DNA from 2 places in the Streptomyces sp. AHA2 genome. Region 2 is predicted to be linked to the other one. Evidence: riboswitches for the same ligand, from Rfam matches in the RefSeq annotation. Region 2 holds a riboswitch; the other holds the start of a gene.
The links. A riboswitch is a leader RNA that binds a small molecule or an ion and turns the genes downstream of it on or off. The one in region 2 is predicted to bind cyclic di-AMP.

Region 1 (3,205 bases), on a different contig from region 2:
CTCCGCCCACGCCGAGTAGACGTCGGCGGTGTCGACGAAGTTGCCGCCGGCCGCGGTGTAGGCGTCGAGGACGGCGAAGGACCGGTCCTCGTCGGCGGTCCAGCCGAAGACGTTGCCGCCGAGGGCGAGCGGGAAGACCTCGAGGTCGGACGAGCCGAGCTTGCGCGAAGACGTCGTAGCAGTCATGCCCTGCGTCAACGACCGTGCGGAACAGCCCATTCCGGCGTAGGCGCAAAGTCCGGGCAAACCGGCGCCGGACGTACCGGCAGCCCTGACGTCGGGGGGTCGTCGTCAGGGCTGCCGGTGCTTCGCGGGCTCGGTGGGCCTACGGGTTCAGTCCCTTGCCCCGCAGCCACGCCATGGGGTCGATGCCGCCGGCGGAACCGGCGGAGTGGACCTCGAGGTGGAGGTGGGCGCCGGTGACGTTGCCGGTGGCGCCGACGCGGCCGATGACGTCGCCGGTGCTGACCTTCTGGCCGACGCTGACGCCGATGGACGACTGGTGCGCGTACCAGATCTCGGTGCCGTCATCGAGGGTGAGGACGGTCTTGTAGCCGTAGGAGCCGTTCCAGCCCGCCTCGGTGATGGTGCCGCTGTGGACCGCCTTGATCGGCGTACCGGTGGGAGCGGCGAAGTCGAGGCCGGTGTGGTAACCGGAGGACCAGTAGGCGCCGGCCTGGCCGAAGGAGGAGGTGATGGTGTACGAGGAGGTCGGCAGCGTGTACTGCTTGGCGAGGGCGGCGAGGCGCTCGGCCTCGGCCTTCTTCTCGGCCGCCTCCTCCGCCTTCCTCTTCTCCTCGGCGGCCTTGGCCTTGGCTTCCTTCTCGGCCTGGGCGACGGCCTCCTGGGCCGCCTTCTGGGCGGCGGCCGCGGCGTCCTCGGCGGCCTTGGTCTCGATCTGGTCCTGCTGGTGCTCGACCTGGGCCATGATCCGGGCGCGCAGGGCCTCACCGGCGCCGTCGGCGCCCTGCTCGGCCTCGGCGGTCGTGGCGCCCAGGCTGCTGAGCGGGGTGGCGGAACCTTCGGGGGTGTCGTCGTCCGAGAGGAGGGAACCCACCGAGGGAAGGTCCGGGACGGAGATCGACACCGGCGGCTTGCCGGTCTGGGCACTGGCCATGCCGCCCGCGCCGACGGCGGCTATGACACCGACGCCGAGGACGGTGGAACTGCGGGCGAGCCCTCCGCCGCGCTGCTTGGAGACGCGGTGCCGGCCACGGACGGGGCGGATGGTCTCCGCGGTGGGGTTCCACTCCTGGAACGGGCCCTCGTCGGTGCGCTGAGGGCCGAAGCCGAAGGTCTCGGGGTCGCGCTGGTCCGCCGCGAACGGGGCCGTGGGGGCAGGCCGGTTGGACGCCACGTGGGCGTGCTCCTTTCCTTCCTTCTCGCCTACCGGGTTAGCTGACGGGTTCGGAGCAGGAAGGTCTCCTACGCGCGTATACCTGCCGTGCTGCCACGGCGGCATCCGCCCGATTCACCCCAAGTGGTGGTTCCCCGGTTCCCTTTCGGGATTCGGCGCGTGCGCACGGAGCCGCCTTCTGTGACGGCTGGGACGACCGCGCTGCGTTATCGAACGTTAATGGATGGCGCGGTGCGTATTCCAGCGCTTCCGCTTGATCATTAACCTTTTTCGCGCGGACCAACCTGCCACGACCGGGGTGAATCGGGCGAGTTGACCGTCTCCTCGGCGGCGCAGGAGACTTGACGGTGTGTCAGTTGTTATGCACAGCGGGGCGGTTCAATCACCGTGCGTGACGGCCGGTCGGGGATCGTGGGGGGAATGCACCGAGGGCCGGAACCCTTGTCGGATTCCGGCCCTCGGCCTTCAGTAGCGGGGACAGGATTTGAACCTGCGACCTCTGGGTTATGAGCCCAGCGAGCTACCGAGCTGCTCCACCCCGCGTCGTTGTGTTCACCAGTGTACGCCATCCGCGGGACCCCCCGCGCACACCCCGGCCCGCGCCGCCGGAACCGCGCCCGGGCACCGCCCCGGGCGCGGGCACCGCGGTCAGCGCAGCAGGTGCCGGTTCGGGGCCTTGGCCCGCTCCTCGTACTCGGGCAGGACGACGACCTGTGCTCCCCCGGCGGCCAGGACACCGCCCCCGTCCGCCCCGGCCACGAAGGTGTCCGGCTCGCGCCAGGCCGTGACGACCCGCCGCACGCCCGCGTCCAGGATCAGCCGGGCACAGGGCGCCGGACGGGAGGCGCGGCGGGCGCAGGGTTCGAGGCTGCTGTAGACGGTCGCTCCGGCCAGCCTCGGGTCGGCCGGGTCGAGCTTGGCCAGGGCCGCCTCCTCGGCGTGCACGACCGGGTCGCCGCCCTCGCGGGAGTGGCCGCGGGCCAGTTCGGCGCCGTCGGCCGCGACCACGACCGCCCCGACGCTGAACGCCGTGTCCGCGGGTGGGCACCGCTGCGCCAGTTCGCAGGCGACGGCCAGCCAGTGGCGGTCGGCGGCGACCGGGAGCGGTCCGGTTCCGGGGGCGGTCGGTTCGTAGCGCATGAGGACGACGTCCTCGATCCGGCGGGTCTCCAGCAGCCGCAGGCGGCCGGACGGGTAACCGCCGGGCCCGAAGAGGCGGGGTGCGGCGGGGTCGCCCACGAAGAGCGGGGCGAGGACCAGCTGGATCTCGTCGGCGAGCCCCTGGGTGAGCAGCTGGGTGTGGATCAGGCCGCCGCCCTCGACCATCAGCCGCCGCACACCCCGTACGTCGTGCAGGTGGGTGAGGAGCCGGCGCCAGTCGAGCTCGGCGCCCAGCGGGACGACGTCGGCGGCCAGGCCGAGGGCCCGGGCCCGCTCGGCGCCCTCGCCGGTGGTGTACAGGATCTTCTCGCCGCCGGTGTGCCAGAAGGCGGCGTCCGGGTCCAGGTCACCGGTGCCGCTGACGGTGACCTTGAGGGGGTACGCCGGCCGGCCGGCGGCGGTGCGGGCGGCACGGCGCTCCGGGGAGTTCACCAGCAGGCGCGGGTTGTCGGCCCGGATCGTGCCCGCGCCGACCAGGATCGCGTCGGCCGACGCACGCACCTCGTCGACCCGGTCGAAGTCGGCCGGGCTCGACAGGAGCAGGCGTTCGGGTCCGGTGTCGTCCAGGTAGCCGTCGAGGGAGACGGCGGCGGACAGCAGGACGTACGGGTGAGGCATCGACGCTCCGCGACTGGTCGGGGGGGTGGGGAGGGGGACGGGACGTGCGGACGGTGGGCGGGGCGGACC
Region 2 (3,205 bases):
TGCTCACCCACCCCGGGCAGCGGGCCCGCCTGCAGGCGTCCCTCGCCGCCGGGGAGCAGGGCCTGCTGGAGACCGGCGTGGAGGAACTGCTGCGCTACGACGGCCCCGTGGAGCTCGCCACCTGGCGCTTCGCCACCCAGCCGCTGACCATCGGCGGGCAGCGCGTCGAGGCCGGCGACCCGGTCCTGGTGGTGCTGGCGGCCGCGGACCGGGACCCGGAGCGCTTCGCCGACCCGGACGTACTGGACCTGTCCCGCCGGGACAACCAGCACCTCGGATACGGCCACGGCATCCACTACTGCCTCGGCGCCCCCCTCGCCCGGCTGGAGGGCCGGACCGCGCTCGCCACGCTGCTGACGCGCCTTCCCGACCTCCGGCTCGCCGCCGACCCCGCCGAGCTGCGCTGGCGCGGCGGTCTCATCATGCGCGGGCTGCGGACCCTCCCGGTGGAGTTCACGGCGGTGTGACGGCCGCCATGACCGACGAGGGCCCCGGCCAAACATGACACGCCGTCATGTCTGTGATCTTCACGTGATCTGCGCGGCATGAACTTGTGACAAGTGATCGTGTGCCGATACGTTCACCCATCAACGCGGCCCGGTCACGGCGCCGCGGAGGTCACTGCTGTCTTGCGAAAGGTCTCCGTATGCTCTCCGGGAACGGTCGTCACCGTCGCCCCCGCCAGGCTCCGGCTCTCCTCGTCGCGGCCGGAGTGACCGGCTCCGCCATCGCGATCCCGCTCCTCGGGGCCTCCGGTGCCAGCGCCGCCGACGGCACCACCTGGGACCGGATCGCGGACTGCGAGACCGGTGGGGCCTGGAGCCAGAACAGCGGCAACGGCTACTTCGGCGGCCTCGCGCTCTCCCAGGAGGACTGGGAGAGGTACGGCGGCCTCGAGTACGCGGCGAGCGCCGATCTGGCCAGCCGCTCGCAACAGATAGCCGTGGCCGAGAGAATCCTCGCCGACCAGGGGGTCGGCGCCTGGCACACGTGCGGGCTCCTCTCCGGTCTCGGGGAGGGCTCCTCCGGTGCGTCCGGTGCGTCCGGTGCGTCCGGCGCGTCCGGAGAATCCGCTCCGACGGATTCGCCGGGATTGCTCGACTCCCCCGGCTCGTCCGCGTCCTCCGCCTCGCCGTCCCCGTCGGCGGCGTCTCCGTCCTCCTCTCCGTCGGGCGCGGCACCGTCTGGCACTCCGTCAGCATCTGCGGACGAATCGGCTGATTCCGGCAAGTCGTCCGACTCTCGCACTGCCGGTCAGGGGCCCGGCGACTCGCGGTCGGCCGCGCCCGGCAGTGACGAATCCGACAACTCGCGTCCGAGTGCCGGGTCTTCGGCTGTGGCCGACACCGGCTCCGGCCGGCACCGCGGCCCCAGCGCCGACGAGAGCGCCGAGTCCACGGACGGCCGTACGGGCGGGTCCTCCGGCAAGCACGCCTCGCGCGGCGAGGAGGCGCCCGGAGAGGAGTCCGAGGGCGCCTACATCGTCGGTGTCGGGGACAGCTCGTGGTCCATCGCCGACTCCCTCCGGATCAGCGGCGGATGGCACGAGCAGGACGCCGGGGACGGGAACGCGGCCGACGGCGATTCGGCCCTCGTTCTCCCCGGTCAGACGCTCACGGCGGAGGACGAAACGGACGGGAAGTAGCCGTTCGGGCAGTGCGGGGAACGGGGGCGGAAGTCCCCCCGAAACGACGCGAGTTCACGCCCCGTTTCATGGCCTATGTCCCGTATGGACACGGTGAGAGATAGATCTCAGAAGCCCTGATCGTCTTTGAAATTCCGGCGATCGCCTGTCTACGGTCGTGACCGCTCGCCACCGCGAGCCCCGGCTGCCGCAACGCCGAATCCTGCCAGCGGCCGCACGGGAACAGTCGTCGCGTCAAGCGCCGTAGGCAGGAGCGGGGGACCCAAGGTAGGTGCCCGACCGGCTCGTCGAGCCGGAAGGGCTAGGGGTGGAGCCGCGTCCCGTGAGGGACGTGGCCGGGCAACTCAACCGGCCCGAACCCGACAGCTCACCTCGCAGGCGTCGGTGAGGGGATCCATCCATGCTGTTTTCCGGCAAGGGCAAGCACCGTCGTCCGTCCAAGGCCACTCGCGCCATCGCCGTCGCCGGCGTCGCCTCCGCCGCCGTCGCCGCTCCGCTGATGGCGGCCGGCAACGCCTCCGCCGCCACCGCCTCCGAGTGGGACGCGGTCGCCCAGTGCGAGTCCGGCGGCAACTGGTCCATCAACACCGGCAACGGTTACTACGGCGGTCTGCAGTTCTCCGCCTCCACCTGGGCCGGCTACGGCGGCACCAAGTACGCCTCCACCGCCGACCAGGCCACCAAGGCGCAGCAGATCGAGATCGCCGAGAAGGTTCTCGCCGGGCAGGGCAAGGGCGCCTGGCCGGTCTGCGGCAAGGGCCTGTCGAGCGCCGGCTACACCGGCGGCGGTTCCTCGAGCGACTCCGGCAGCTCCGCCGGCTCCTCGCAGCAGAGCCAGCAGAGCCAGCAGAGCCAGCAGAGCACCGAGTCCCGCGAGACCCAGCAGCAGCCGGCCTCCCGCTCCGACGAGCGCCCGGCCGCCAAGAAGACCGTCACCACCCCGACCGGCAAGAAGGTCAAGAAGGGCGACGGCGAGTACAAGGTCGTCACGGGCGACACCCTCAGCTCCATCGCCGCCGAGGAGAAGGTCAAGGGCGGCTGGGAGAAGCTGTTCGAGCTGAACAAGGACATCGTCGAGGACGCCAACCTCATCTACCCGGGCCAGCAGCTGCACCTGAAGTAAGCAGCGGCCCACCCCGTCCCCACGGGCCGGGCTCCCCGCCCCGGCGTGTTCCCCCGTACACGCCGGGGCGGGGTGTTTTCCGGCCGGGCCTTCGCGGAGGTTTCGGCCGGTCTTGGCGAACCGGCTTTGTTCCGTTCGGAAACAATTTACTCTCGGTTCTGTCCATGGGGTGGGCGACCCGGTGGCCGATCGCCCGGAGCCGGTTAGGCTCATGTCGCGAGCCACCGCGGCCCGCACCTCGCCGGGTCCACGCGACCCGCGTAACCGCGTCACATCAGAAGGAGATGCTCGTGCCGTCCATCGACGTCGTCGTAGCCCGGGAAATCCTGGACTCCCGAGGCAACCCCACGGTCGAGGTCGAGGTCGGCCTCGACGACGGCAGCACCGGTCGTGCCGCCGTCCCGTCCGGCGCCTCCACGGGCGCCTTCGAGGCCATC

Region 1: another riboswitch for cyclic di-AMP. It lies ahead of Q5694_RS07345 (M23 family metallopeptidase); the one in region 2 lies ahead of Q5694_RS24680 (transglycosylase family protein).

The regions. Positions count from the first base shown of each region.
Region 1 covers NZ_JAUQWJ010000003.1:21,506-24,710, forward strand. Annotated here, with positions in the region: gene Q5694_RS07340 (aldo/keto reductase) at 1-186, opposite strand, end outside; gene Q5694_RS07345 (M23 family metallopeptidase) at 326-1,357, opposite strand; cyclic di-AMP (ydaO/yuaA leader) riboswitch at 1,370-1,525, opposite strand; tRNA gene Q5694_RS07350 (tRNA-Met) at 1,827-1,900, opposite strand; gene Q5694_RS07355 (dihydrofolate reductase family protein) at 2,006-3,136, opposite strand.
Region 2 covers NZ_JAUQWJ010000013.1:101,761-104,965, forward strand. Annotated here, with positions in the region: gene Q5694_RS24670 (cytochrome P450 family protein) at 1-467, shown strand, start outside; gene Q5694_RS24675 (transglycosylase family protein) at 647-1,645, shown strand; cyclic di-AMP (ydaO/yuaA leader) riboswitch at 1,875-2,041, shown strand; gene Q5694_RS24680 (transglycosylase family protein) at 2,046-2,768, shown strand; gene eno (phosphopyruvate hydratase) at 3,059-3,205, shown strand, end outside.